2 regions of the Moritella viscosa genome follow, and region 2 is predicted to be linked to the other one. Evidence: predicted binding sites of a transcription regulator. Region 2 holds the regulator's gene; the other holds the start of a gene.
What was found. The regulator sigma-54, encoded in region 2, starts transcription at its own class of promoters, with help from an activator protein. The targets are predictions, from matches to a motif close to GTTGGCACGNNNNTNGNNT.

Region 1 (7,653 bases), on a different contig from region 2:
TTGCAACAGCAAGCAAGTTAAAGAAATCATGCACTGTCGCTGCACTGAATGCACGTTGGAATTCTTGTTTGTCACGGATATGACCCATGCTTACGAACGTATTTGTAATCGTCGTACCCATGTTTGCACCCATTACCATCGGGATTGCGATTGAAATTGGTAGGCCGCCAGCAACAAGACCAACAATTACTGATGTAACCGTACTTGAAGACTGTACTAATGCCGTTACTAGGATACCCAATAGTAAAGCGACAAATGGATTAGTTGCGAAAGCGAAAATTTGTTCTGCACCAGCGCTACCACCGGAGAACATTTTAAAGCCTCCACTTACTGTAGATACTGCGACTAATACGAAGTATACCAATACGGCTACACTTACCCAGCTGAATACTTTTTTCATTGTGCTTGGGTTCAATTCAATTGCTTCGTTGTTTTTCATCTCTAGGTACCGTTTTATCTGTATCGAATGACAGATTTGTTTCAGTTAGTTGACGAGGTGGATTAAAACAAACTTTTGTGACAGAAATATTACAGTGGTTTTGTAATGTCATAAAAAATGAATATTAATATTTAAGTTTATGTTTTTTAAAGATTACTAATTTCTTATTATTTAATTATATTTTTATTTTACTGGCTTGAATAGCTTGATTCAGTTGTTTTTATGAACGAAAAATAATAATTGTGACAGGCTTGTCATGTTAGGTAGGGGGGGAGACATAAAATTGGAGGGCAGCATACCTATTTTAGGTATACTGCGTTGTAAAGCTATTATTTGGCCGTTGTTGTTTCTTCACCGCCTAACGCTGTGATTAGCTCTGGGATGAAACGCATTAACTCACCTGTCATTAAGGCAAAATCAGCATCAAACTTAGCGGCATAATCTTCTGTCGCTACATCGTCATTTTGTTCTTTAATCAGATCACTAAATTTAAGACGTTTTACCGACATGTCTTCGCCAAGTAAGAAAGAGAGTGATTCACTCCAATCTAAAGCTAATTTTGTCACTAACTTATCTGCGTTAAGATGGTGTTGGATTTCGTCACTGGTTAAGTCTTGCTCTTTACAACGGATAATACCACCGTGTTCAAGTGCAGAACGTAATTCAGCTTCATCACCCAGTTCAAAACCCGGTGTAGCACTGCCGTTATTTAACCATTCAGTCATGGTTACATCCGCTGGTGTGGTTAAAGCAACAGGTACAACGGGTAGACTACCCACACACTTACGTAATAAGGCGATGAGATCTTCGGCTTTTTTAGCGCTTGATGCGTCAACCACTAGTAAATCTTGTGAAGGACAAATCCAAGCAAATGTTTGGCTGCTACGTGGGAATGCACGTGGGAGTAGCTGATGAACGATATCTTCTTTTAGCGCATCTTTTTCTTTTTTCTTTAGGCCACGACCTTGCTCTGCTTCAATTGTGTCGACTTTTTCTTGTAGCATGTCTTTGACAACCGATGCGGGTAATACTCTGTCTTCTTTCTTCGCACAGATTAGGATGTTATCTGTAATGCCGTGCGTTAAAGCCTGACCAGATTTACCCAGTGGTTTGATCCAGCCGAACTTAGATAAATCTTGGCTACCACAAGGGGTAAAAGGGAAATCAGCTAACTTGGTTTCAAGTTGTTCAATATCTAATTCAAATGGACGAGTGAAACGATAAATTAGTAAGTTTTTAAACCACATTATAGCAGGACCTTGGTATCAACTGTTTGGATAACCAGTATACTCAAGGATGTTGGAAATACAAGTTTGCCTAGTGGCTAAACATCCATCAATCAACACCTTAATTTAATAGAATAACGCTAATTTGAAGCGATAAGTATTTTATTCTAACTTTTAGTTTAATTATTAAAATCAGTACATTAATTAAAAATTATATTGATAGCTGATTCATGACATTTGTTAGGTCTTAATCGTATTTTTAATAAAAAATTCATCAATGTAATAATACTGAAACATATTGAGCTGATAATCACTTTCAGTTAAAGTCGAAAGATAAGTGGTTCTTTCATCATTTAAATATAAATCTTTTACTGACTGGCGACGGTTATTAAGGGAAGAATAGTAAAGGATATTTAAAGTGTCTAAGCGAATTTTAGTAGTTGAAGATGAACTTGCGATCCGTGAAATGCTGTGTTTTGCATTAGAACAAAAGGGATTTGATGTTGTTGAAGCTGGGGATTATAACGAGGCGGTAGAGCGGCTTGTTGAACCTTACCCTAATCTAATCTTATTAGATTGGATGTTACCTGGTGGTAGTGGCATTAAATATATTAAGCACCTAAAATCTCAACCGCATTTATCCTCTATACCTGTCGTGATGTTAACTGCACGTGGTGAAGAGGAAGATAAGGTGAAAGGTTTGGAAGTGGGGGCGGATGATTACATCACTAAACCATTCTCACCAAAAGAATTGATTGCTCGGTTAAATGCGGTAATGCGTCGCGTTGCGCCAATGACTCAAGATACAGTTATTGATATTAGTGGTTTACAGCTTGATCCTGTTGCTCACCGCGTTTCTGCTGGTGAGGCTGTGATTGATATCGGTCCGACTGAATTTAAATTATTGCACTTTTTTATGACTCATCCAGAACGTGTGTATAGTCGAGAGCAGTTATTAGATAATGTTTGGGGCATGAATGTATACGTTGAAGACCGCACGGTTGATGTACATATCCGTCGTCTTCGAAAAGCATTAACACCGAGTGAACATGATAAATATGTGCAGACAGTGCGTGGTGCAGGTTATCGCTTCTCAATACGTTAATCATGAGAGTTGAAGTTTCAATATGAATAAGACGAACGCTTTTGTTGGTGGCTTATGGCGACTGCTTTATTGGTATATCCCGTTTTTTCTTGTTGGTTTAGTTATTGATAATATTACATTGAGTATGCTCATCGCCACTGTTGCACATGTTGTTTGGCTATATCGTAGCCAATATATATTACATCAGTGGTTATGGGTTGCGCGGACTGCGACACCGCCTGAAGGTAAAGGTAGCTGGGAATCCATTTTTAATGGTATCTATCGTTTGCAGCGTCGACATAAACGTAAGCGTAAAGAATTGCGTATGGTTATACGACGTTTTCGTGAAGGTGCGGAAGCCTTACCGGATGCCGTTGTTGCGTTGGATACTGATTATTCCATTATGTGGTGTAATAAATTAGCGCAACAAATGATTGGCCTGAAGTGGCCTGAAGATGCCCATCAACATATTGGTAATTTGATCAGAACTCCGGATTTCATTCAATATTTAAATTCGAAAGATTACCGAGAACCGTTAGAGATCACCTCGCCAGTACATAATGCTAAAACGTTAGAAATTCGTGTGATGACGTATACCGATGATCAATCGATGCTGGTGGCTCGAGATGTCACTGAACTGCGTCAACTGGAACAAGTCAGGCGTAATTTTATGGGGAATGTTTCTCATGAGTTACGTACGCCATTGACTGTATTAAAAGGTTATCTGGAAATGCTTGAACCTGATGAGTCGGATAAAATGTTTGCGCGGGCGCACAAAGTTATGTCTGAACAAACTGGGCGTATGGATTCGTTGGTGAACCAATTGTTAGCCTTGTCTCGTATTGAAGCTGCACAGGCTGTCGACTTTGAAAAGCAAGTCGATATACCGTTTATGTTGTCGATGTTAGAGCAAGAGGTATTGATTTTAGGTGCAGATAAAGCCTTAAGGGTTGAGTTCCATATTGAACATGGCTTGTTTGCACTGGGTGATGAATCGCAATTACGTAGTGCGGTATCTAATTTGATCTACAATGCGGTGCGTTATACGCCTACGGACGGCAAAGTGGTCGTTGAGTGGAAGCATACACTCGCTGGTGGTTTATTCTGTGTGACCGATAATGGCGATGGTATTTCTGCCGAGCATGTACATCATTTAACTGAGCGTTTCTATCGTGTCGATGATGCGCGTTCACGTGATTCTGGTGGCTCTGGTATTGGTTTATCAATTGTGAAACACGTATTAAGCAATCATGACAGTTTGTTAGAGATTGATAGTAAAGTGAACAAAGGCAGTTGCTTTCGATTTACATTACCGTTAGTAACGTATGTAAAACGCCATTAACGTTACCACGATTGTTACTGTACTATTGTTACTACACTGAGCCCATCCCATTGTGATGGGCTTTTTTTTACTATCAATTTATACTGCATGGAAATTGGTAGGGTGTTTATTTGTAATAATTTGTGTACTGTCATCAAACCGTCATGTTTCATTCATATTATTGTCATCAGTTTATTGAATACTTATAGTCACAGAAACGAGATGTAAGCTTATATTACTTGTAGTCGTGGACACTAAATACAAAGCTTATATACCTGTAGTTATAGACACAAAATAAAATTATACTTGGAGAAGTAAAAATGAATATTAAACAAATTGTTGTAGCATTAGGGATATCAATGACAGCAATCGCTTCACAAAGCGCATTTGCAGCAGGACTAGACCCTAAATTACCTGAGTATCAAAAAGTAAGTGGTATCTCGGGTAACCTATCTACAGTTGGTTCAGATACATTAGCAAACATGATGACGTTGTGGGCTGAAGAATTCAAACATACTTACCCAAGTGTTAACGTACAAATTCAAGCGGCTGGTTCTTCTACTGCACCGCCGGCACTAACAGAAGGTACTTCGCAGTTCGGTCCAATGAGCCGTAAGATGAAGTCTAAAGAAATTGAAGCGTTTGAAAAACGTTACGGTTACAAGCCTACCGCAATTCGTGTTGCTATCGATGCACTTGCGGTATTCGTGCACAAAGATAACCCAATTAAAGGTTTAAGTATTGCCGATGTTGATGCAATTTTCTCAAGCACACTAAAATGTGGTGAAGCGAAGCGTGTTGAACGTTGGGGTGAGCTAGGGTTACAAGGTTCTTGGGCTGAGCGAGATATCCAATTATTTGGTCGTAACTCAGTATCGGGTACTTATGGTTACTTTAAGAAGAAAGCACTGTGTAAAGGTGACTTTAAAAATAACGTAAATGAGCAACCTGGTTCAGCGTCTGTTGTACAGTCGGTTTCATCATCACTTAATGCAATCGGTTACTCAGGTATCGGTTACAAAACATCGGGTGTTCGTGCTGTACCTTTAGCTAAAAAAGGGACTCACTACATCGAAGCATCGTTAGATAACGCTGCTTCAGGTAAATACCCATTGTCTCGTTACCTATACGTTTACATTAATAAGAGCCCGAACAAAGCATTATCTCCAATGCAAACTGAGTTCTTAAAACTGATATTATCGAAACAGGGTCAGAAGATCGTAGCTAAAGATGGCTATATTCCACTACCTAACTCAGTTACATCAAAAGACCTAAAGAAAGCAGGTATTACACTGTAATACGATTTACATAGGTTAAATGATTCAAAGCTCGCTATCTAGCGGGCTTTTTGCTTTTTGGTATAAAATAAAATGAGGCTGTAGGCTTGTTCGAAGCATGTGCAACCTTGGGGGTTTTGCTCGAAAAATGATACATTGCTCACATTTAGTCACCATATTGGTGCAAATATTCCACCCCCAGTCTATAACATCATGGTTTTAATGTGTTAAGTGTTTGATAATAAATGTTTTAATCTGGTTTTGTTAAGTTGGCCTTAGTATTGCTTTGTTCTAGATAAGATAAATTTTTTAAACTTTGTTTTTATATCTTAGAGGGAATTTTTATGGGACAAGAAAAATTTAATATATTGTCTTTTTCAGGGAAGATGAAAACCTTACACTTATCGTGGATGGCATTTTTTATTACGTTTGTGGTCTGGTTTAATGCTGCTCCATTAATGTTAGCGATTAAAGACAGTTTAGGTTTAACCACAGAAGAAGTGAAAACCTTACTTATTCTTAATGTAGCATTAACGATTCCTGCACGCGTTATTATTGGCATGTTAACCGATAAATACGGACCTCGAATTGTTTACTCTACATTATTAGCAGTCTGTTCCATTCCCTGCTTTATGTTTGCAATGGCGACGACCTTTGAACAATTAGCTATAGCGCGTTTCATGATGGGTCTGATTGGTGCGGGTTTTGTTGTTGGTATTCGCATTGTCAGTGAATGGTTTCCTGCCAATGAGTTAGGTACCGCAGAAGGTATTTATGGTGGTTGGGGTAACTTTGGTTCCGCAGCAGCTGCATTCACATTACCGACAATTGCATTATTGTTTGGTGGTGAAGATGGCTGGCGTTATGCGATTGCTATTACAGGTTTAATGAGCTTGGTATTTAGTGTTGTGTATTACTTCAACGTCACTGATACACCTAAAGGTGCGACTTATTTCCGTCCTAAAAAAGGCGGAGCAATGGAAGTGACCAGTAAAGGTGATTTTTATTTACTGCTGATCATGAAACTACCTATGTATTTGACGCTTGGCTTATTAGCGTGGAAATTATTACAAATCGGCATGTTCACTGAAACCACCACTCACTCTATCTATGTAGGTTTAGGTGTACTGTATGTTCTTGATTGCTGGAAAACATACCAAGTAAATAGCGATATTTTTGTTAAAGACGTGCCTGAAATTGAACGTTATAAGTTTAAGCAAGTGGCTGTACTTAACGTTTTGTATTTTTCTACATTTGGTTCTGAGTTAGCGGTTGTTTCTATGTTGCCATTATTTTTTGCAGAAACATTCGGACTTGGGATGACGGAAGCAGGTATGGTTGCAGCGTCTTACGCCTTTATGAATCTGATGTCTCGCCCAGGTGGCGGTTGGATCAGTGATCGCTTTGGTCGTAAGAAAACATTATTAATTTTAACCGCTGGTTTAGCCGTTGGTTACTATGCGATGTCACAAATTACAGCTGCGTGGTCACTGCCTCTTGCTATTGCAACTGCAATGGCATGTTCATTCTTCGTGCAAGCAGGTGAAGGGGCTGTATTTGCTGCAGTACCATTGATCAAACGTCGTTTAACGGGGCAAATCGCGGGCATGACTGGTGCCTATGGTAATGTGGGGGCAGTATTCTATTTAACGTTGTATTCGATCGTATCCACGCAAGTATTCTTTTATGCAATTGCAATCACGGCGATAGTCGGCTTTATTGCTTTGTTATTAATGGAAGAGCCAAAAGGTCATATTGCAGAGGTAGATGAAGACGGTAAAGTGACGTTAATTAATGTGTCATAAATATGCTTAGCAACTAAAATATCGTTAGATATATTTTATGACGAAAGTGTGACAGAGTTGAATGCGGCGCCATTATCATAGTTGATAATGGCGCCATTTTTATATAACGATTTACTTATTTACTTACTTATGCTTCTGTCATTTCAGTAATTAAGGTTGGTGATATTTTTGCTAAGTCACCATTAAACATATCATGGTCTAGGGTCTCAGGCAGTGCCAGTTTAAGTTTGGCATAAAAACGGTTGTTATCAGACTGCCACAGATCTTTACTGTGTGTTGTTATCGCTTTTAACTCAATACCGTGCTGCGTTAATATCTTAGATATTTCGTTGATAATTCCCGGACGGTCGTTATCTTGGATAATAAGGCAGGGTGACTTTTTCCAAATACTTTGATTTTTACCTTCGGCGAAATTTATGGTAAGGCCTGGGATCAGGCTTAATGCTTCACATAAATCGCGGTAATATTCATCTTCTACTGAAATTTGTAAAATGCCTGCAA
Region 2 (7,653 bases):
CTGCTTCCGTTAAAAAGGCTAACCGTAAACCAGTGTTGCCATGCCTAAGAAGGCAAATAGACCGACGACATCGGTAACGGTTGTGAGAGCCATACCGCCAGCTAATGCAGGATCGATATTGTATTTCTTCATTGCCAGTGGAATGACAACGCCAGCAAGTCCGCCCATCGCCATGTTGATAAACATTGCGCCACCAATGATTAGGCCTAGAGATGGGTCGCCTTTCCATAATGATACTATGATAGCAATAGATATTGCCCAGATAGCACCGTTCAGTGCGCCTACCATGGCTTCTTTACCAATTAGCCAACGGCTATTGTCGTCATTAATATGGCCAACAGCCATACCTCGAATAACGAGTGCGAGGGTTTGATTACCAGCAATACCGCCCATACTCGGCACTATGGTCATTAAAATAGCCAGTGTAGCGAGTTGTTCCAAGGTTGCTTCAAACATGTTAGAGACGGATGCAGCAGTTAGTGCGGCAATTAAATTAACCCCAAGCCAGAGTGTTCGACGTTTGGTACTTTGCATCACTGGCGCGAAGGTATCTTCATCGTCATCCATACCGGCCATACCCATCATGTCATGCTCGGCATTTTCACGAATAATATCAACCACGTCATCGATGGTAATACGTCCGAGTAGTTTGCCTGAATCATCAATTACAGGCGCTGAGATCCAGTCATGACGTTCAAATAGCTTTGCAATCTCAGAGGTATCCATATTGGCAGGTAAGGTTTCTGCTTCGCGATCCATAATAGTGCGAATCACACTGTTTGGATCTGTTGTTAATAACATGGCTAAGGGTACATCGCCAATTAAGCGATCATCTTTATCAACCACGTATAAAGTATCTGTAGCTTCGGGCAATTCACCGCGTAAACGGATATAACGTAAGATCACATCGACAGTCACATCAGGTCTTAAAGTAATTGTGTCTGTGTCCATGATACTGCCTGCAGTATCTTCTGGATACGCCATCGCGGTTTCTAAACGTTGCCGATCCTGAGTATCCATTTGGGTGATAACTTCTTGATAGATACTGTCTGGTAAACTACGGAGTATATTTGCTAAATCATCGGTATCTAAACCTTCTGTTGCAGCAACAAGGGATTCCGTATCCATCATTTTGAGAATACTGGTTTTGGCATCTTCATTAAGTTCGTCAAGGATCTCACCCTGCATTTCTGAGTCGGTCAAACGCCACAGTACTTTACGACAAGCTGGTGGTGATGATTCCAGTAATAACGCAATATCACAAGGGGGAGTTTGGTAGAGCATTCGTTTCACGTGAACAAACATACCACTATCAAGTGCTTCGTTCACTTCGCTTAAACGTAGGTGTGTGCTGTCATGCTCCATCTTTTCTGGCATATGTAGTCCCCATTCTTATCATTCTTCTGCAAGACCTTGCTCGCTGGTGCTGCGTAATTCTAGCTTAATCTGTATTTATAATCAGCATTAACAATAAAGTATAATAATTAACTGTATAGATTGTTAAAGCCATTGCAAATGAGTCCTAGCTAATTTTATGTTTGTTTTTTTCTAAGGTTTGATGGCGAGTTTGCACTACACGATTTTGTAGTTTAAAGCTCTTTGCTAATTGTTCAGCAATGAATACTGAACGATGTTGGCCACCTGTACAACCGATAGCAACTGTGACATAACTGCGGTTGTTTTTTTCTAACATTGGTAACCAAGTCGTGAGTAAGTTTTCAATTTGTTGGGAAAAGCTCATTACATCAGGTTGTTGACTCAGGTATTTAATAACTGGTTCATCAAGACCTGTATAAGGTTTTAATTCAGGGATCCAATGGGGATTTGGTAGAAAACGGACATCAAATACATAATCGGCATCCATAGGTAGGCCATGTTTAAAACCAAACGATTGAAATACTAAGACAAGTTGGTTGTTTTTCTTTCCTAAAATGCGTTCTTTAATTTGTTCACTAAGTTCATGAATGTTGAGTTCAGTAGTATCGATTTTTAAATCAGCGAGTAAAGCTAAAGGGCTTAATCGTTTCTCTTCTATTTCAATGGCTTGCGATAGGGATAGTTCGTCTTTTGTGAGAGGGTGAAGACGTCTGGTTTCACTATAACGTTTGATGAGCACAGATTTATTGGTATCAAGAAATAAACTAGTTAACTCGGTGCTCGCTCTTAACTCAGCAATGATGTCGTTTAATTCTTTTTTTTCTGTTGGTAAGTTACGGACATCAATACTCACAGCCATTTTTTCGGTTTGGTCATTTAAGGTTTGTAGAAGTTGCGGTAGTAATTTTACTGGCAGGTTATCTACGCAATAGTAGCCTAGATCTTCAAGTACGCGTAATGCAATGGATTTTCCGGACCCTGATTGGCCGCTGACTATTATTAATTTCATCTTTTGTCCTCACATCTGCGCAGTAAATATATCGTGACCATAGTCAACACTAGGTTGCTAATTTAAAACTTACAGCGATATAAAATAATGGGGTCATTATCCCGCAATTGATTTGGATATGATATGTTTTAATTATGTCAGAAGCATTAATACCTAAAGGAAAAATGGTTTTCCTTTAGGTTATTTGTGGCGAGGTTAAAATTAATGGCGAATCAACTTCTCTTTATGCTTAATCACTTGGCGATCGAGCTTATCCATTAAGCCATCAATTGCGGCATACATGTCATTGTGTTCATGCACGGCAAAGATCTCACCCCCATTTAAATGTATTTTTGCTTCTGCAATTTGAAGTAATTTTTCAACATTTAAAATCACATGAATATTGTTTATATGATCAAAATGCCGTTCTAATTTGGAAAACTTGCTATCAACGTAATCTTTCAGTGAGTCTGTAATGTTTACATGTCTACCGGTTAAATTAATTTGCATATATGTCTCCCCTATGAAGGTTGGATTAGCCCTATAATAGGCTTTTACGCTGATTAGACGGTGGTATACTTAGTGCCTCTCGATATTTTGCAATCGTACGTCTAGCCACTTTGATACCTTGATCAGCAAGTAAATCAGCAATCTTGCTGTCACTTAATGGTTTAATGGCATTTTCTGCCGCGACCAATTTTTTTATTAATGCACGAATAGCGGTTGATGAACATTCTCCGCCATTGTCAGTACTGACATGGCTTGAAAAGAAAAATTTAAGTTCAAAAATACCACGTGGTGTATGCATAAACTTCTGCGTTGTTACCCGTGAAATCGTTGACTCGTGCATCTCCACTTCTTCGGCAATATCATTTAAAACCATAGGTTTCATGGCTTCATCGCCATATTCAAAGAAATCAACTTGGCGTTGAACAATACTTTTCGTTACTTTTAGTAAGGTTTCATTACGGCTTTCTAAGCTTTTAATAAACCATTTAGCTTCTTGTACATGGGTTCGAATAAACTGCCCGTCGCTGCTATTACGATTGCCTGTCGACAAGTTTGAATATTCATTGTTCACTTTTAATCTTGGCACAATGTCAGGATTTAACTCTACTACCCATTGATTATTTTTTTTCTTTACTAAAACATCGGGAATAACATACAGCCCTTCAGTCTGATCAATTACGTTGCCAGGTCTGGGTTCTAGACTCTGTATTAATTGCATGATCTCTTTAAGTTGTGGTTCTTTTAATTTTGTCTTACGGCTTAATTGACGGTAGTCGCGATTGCCCAATAAATCCATGTGAGACTGAATTATTTGCTGACATTCTGTTAACCAAGGTGTGTTTTTAGGTAAATGCTGGAGTTGGATCAATAAACATTCTTGTAATGAGCGCGCAGCAACGCCGATGGGATCGAAATGCTGAATACGCTTCAATACAGCTTCGATTTCATCTAATTCAATTTGTTCTTCACTACTGCTACTGTCGCTGAGTTCTTGGTGATCGCTATTGACGCTAGACAGGATATCTTCACAAGTCTGATTAAGGTAACCATGATCATCAATGCCATCAATAATCGCAACAGCAATAGCACGATCAGTGTCAGTAAAGGGGGTTAATTCCATTTGCCACATGAGATGCTCATATAAGCCTTCGCTAGTCTCACCTTGATAGACTTGGTCTAAGCCATCAATACCGCCACCCGCACTGCCGTGAGTCTGTATTTGAGGAGTGTAGACATCATCCCAATTACTGTCATTAGGTAGTTCATCTGGCATTGCTTCACTGGCGAGCGCATCACTCACTTCTATTTGGCTGGCATCGGTAACAGTGTCGTTATTATCCAGATTATGCTCATCGCTACTTTCTGCACCATTTGGCTGAGCTGTATTGGGATCTTCTTGTTCCAGTAGCGGATTACTGTCTAATGCTTCTTGAATCTCTTGTTGTAACTCCAAGGTCGATAATTGTAATAATCGAATCGCTTGTTGCAACTGTGGCGTCATTGCCAGAGATTGACTCATACGAAGTTGTAATGATGGCTTCATCTAACGACTACTCTCTCTCTTCCTTAATGCGGTAACGTATCAATATCAAACTATAGTCGGAATTGATCTCCAAGGTATACTTCTTTTACTTTTTCGTTGGATAAAATCTCTTCAGAAGTACCTGATGCGATCAAATGTCCATGGCTCACAATATAAGAGTGTTCACATACATCGAGCGTCTCACGTACGTTATGGTCGGTAATTAATACCCCTAAACCACGATCTCGCAGATGTTGAATAATTTTTTTAATATCACCAACCGAGATTGGATCAACGCCAGCAAACGGTTCATCTAATAAAATAAACTTTGGATCTGCTGCGAGTGCGCGGGCAATCTCAACGCGGCGGCGTTCACCACCCGATAAGCTCATTCCTAAACTATCGCGAATATGGGTGATATGAAATTCTTCTAATAATTCTTCTAACTTTTCTTCACGTTCGAAACGCGTTAGTTCAGTTCGTAACTCTAAGATTGCCATGATATTTTTCGTTACCGATAAACGACGAAAAATAGATGCTTCTTGGGGTAAGTAACCAATACCTTGTTGTGCACGAATGTGCATTGGCTCATGCGTTAATTCTTGGTCATCAATGAAGATTTGTCCATGATCTCGCTTAACCAAACCAACTACCATGTAAAAGGTGGTGGTTTTACCTGCGCCATTAGGCCCAAGTAAACCAACAATTTGGCCTGATTCAACTTCGAGACTCACATCTGACACAACTTTTCGTTTGTTATAACTTTTTGCTAAGTGTGATACTTTTAAACGTGCCATATGAATTCATTTACTCTAATTAGTTTTGTTGTCTTCAGGAGTGAAAATAGTGATCACTCGATCGGATTCATGCTTGCCGCTTTCGGCTATCATTTCTTGTTTGTCAATTTGGTAGATGATCTTGTCACTTTTAACTTCGCTATCAGCTTGGCGTAAACGTGCATTTTTTGACAAAGTTAAGCGTTTTTTACCCAGTTCGTAGCGGATCTCATCAGATTCGGCCTTAATTTTTTTACCGTCATCAAGCTCTTGATAAAAAGTAGCTGGCGACCCTGTGGCAATCATTACTTCTGTGCCTTTTTCGCCCGAGCTTAATACCGTGAGTTTATCGGCATTTATTAATATCGTCCCCTGAGTAACCACTACACTGTCATAAAATATTACTCGGTTCTCTTTAATAAATACTTCTTGACGTTTGGAATTAACGACAACATTTTCTTTAAAATCAGACTCTAATGCGAGAGCTGAATTACTCATGAATAATGTTAATAGTAAAACTTTATATTTTTTCATCATTAGTATAAATCGCTTCAACTTGCTTAAGGATTGTCATGTATTCTTGCTTTAAATCACCTTCAAGTCCGACACCTGTTTGATGAAATAAGTCCCCTGAAATGGTAATCAATTGATCGCTACGCACCAAGTTTTTGGCAAGCTCTAATTGTAAATAACTGGTAGTTATAACATCAATATAATCATTTTTGTTCATGTTTTTGATAACAACATCATTTCGTAGTGTTGCTACATCGTCACTACTGAAGTTACCTTCTTTTGCTTGGATTTTCCATGTCGCTTGCGCATTTTCATCATAAATAATAATAACGGGGTTAGTAAACATTGTCATGCCTAACTCACCATAATGCTCCATGCTATCTGCAAAAATGCGACGTATAATTTTTCCTTCAGTACTAAACTCAACGCTACGTAGAATTTGAGCAGTGAAATCAGGCTGATATTCGGTTGACGTTGCAGTTGTAGACTCGTCATCAGGTGAAAAAAAACGCCAAATGCCAAGCGCACAAAGAAAAAGGACCACAAACCCCATATTTTGACGACTCATACAGAGGTGCCCTGTGCTTGGTCTAAAATCCCTTTGGCCAATAGAATTAGATCTGCTAATTCTCTTACAGCACCAAAACCACCGCGAATGGAGGTGCTAAAGTCGGCACTTTTTTTAACAAGGGGGTGGGCATCGGCAACGGCAACGCTGAGTCCACAAAGATTCATTACCGGTAAATCAATAACGTCATCACCAATATAACCAACATGCTCTGGCGATATTTTTAGTTCTTCGATCAGCATATTAAATGCGATGACTTTATTGTCTTGGCCTTGATAGATATGTTTAACACCTAAACCTTGCATACGGTTAGCTACAATCGTGGATTGACGGCCAGTGATCACAGCAACTTCGATATCGGCATTAAGGAGTGATTTTACGCCAAAACCATCGCGAGTGTGAAAGGCTTTTAGTTCTTCACCGTCGTTACCCATGTATACGCGGCCATCAGAAAAAACGCCATCTATATCACAAATGAGCAGTTTTAATGTTTTTGCTTTGGTTAAGATGTCTTGTGAGATTGGGCCGTATAATGTATTAATCATTTTATAGTACACCTGCGCGTAGTAAGTCATGCATGTTGAAGGCGCCGACGGGCTCTTGTTGTTCATTGATGACAATTAAACCGTTAACTTTTTTGTTTTCCATGACGGCAAGGGCTTCTGCAGCCAAGATATGTCCATTAATAGTAACACATCTGTGTGTCATTACTTCACTGATTGGGGTTTGGTGAATATCTATACGTGCATCAAGGATACGGCGTAAATCACCATCTGTGAAAATACCAACTAGCTTAGTCCCGTCATTAACAGCCGTCATACCAAGACCTTTGCGAGAGACTTCTAATAGTGCGTCAGAGATAGTCTCGGTTTGTTGTACGCTTGGTACGTCGTCACCTTTATGCATAATGTCTGAAATACGTAATAATAATTTTCTGCCTAGGCTACCGCCGGGATGAGATAGTGCAAAATCATTTGCGGTAAACCCTTTTGCTTCGAGTAAGGCCACTGCGATAGCATCACCCATCACTAGGCTTGCTGTGGTACTCGATGTCGGTGCTAATCCCAGTGGGCAAGCTTCTTTATCAACTTTAATACATAAACTAATTTTTGCTTCGCGCGCCATGGTTGAATTAGTACTACCTGTCATTGCAATAATAGGAATGCTTAAGCGTTTAAGCACCGGATATAATGCTAGAATTTCATCTGATTCACCTGAATTAGATAACGCAATAACCACATCACCACGTTCAATCATACCAAGATCACCATGGCTTGCTTCGGCAGGATGTACAAAGAACGCAGGGGTTCCTGTACTGGCTAATGTCGCGGCAATTTTATTAGCGATATGCCCTGATTTACCCATGCCAGTCACAATGACTTTGCCTTTACATGCGATT

Region 1: the regulator sigma-54 is predicted to act here: its motif matches at 5,616-5,634, upstream of BT797_RS09895 (NarK family nitrate/nitrite MFS transporter).

What each region holds. Positions count from the first base shown of each region.
Region 1 is NZ_FPLG01000059.1:290-7,942, reverse strand. It holds gene BT797_RS09920 (Na/Pi cotransporter family protein) at 1-400, opposite strand, end outside; gene rdgC (recombination-associated protein RdgC) at 769-1,686, opposite strand; gene phoB (phosphate regulon transcriptional regulator PhoB) at 2,084-2,770, shown strand; gene phoR (phosphate regulon sensor histidine kinase PhoR) at 2,793-4,091, shown strand; gene BT797_RS09900 (PstS family phosphate ABC transporter substrate-binding protein) at 4,391-5,368, shown strand; gene BT797_RS09895 (NarK family nitrate/nitrite MFS transporter) at 5,692-7,152, shown strand; gene BT797_RS09890 (glycine cleavage system transcriptional repressor) at 7,280-7,653, opposite strand, start outside.
Region 2 is NZ_FPLG01000088.1:115,301-122,953, reverse strand. It holds gene mgtE (magnesium transporter) at 19-1,377, opposite strand; gene rapZ (RNase adapter RapZ) at 1,523-2,386, opposite strand; gene hpf (ribosome hibernation promoting factor) at 2,588-2,875, opposite strand; gene BT797_RS12650 (RNA polymerase factor sigma-54) at 2,907-4,418, opposite strand; gene lptB (LPS export ABC transporter ATP-binding protein) at 4,469-5,194, opposite strand; gene lptA (lipopolysaccharide transport periplasmic protein LptA) at 5,210-5,671, opposite strand; gene lptC (LPS export ABC transporter periplasmic protein LptC) at 5,694-6,254, opposite strand; gene kdsC (3-deoxy-manno-octulosonate-8-phosphatase KdsC) at 6,251-6,799, opposite strand; gene BT797_RS12625 (KpsF/GutQ family sugar-phosphate isomerase) at 6,801-7,653, opposite strand, start outside.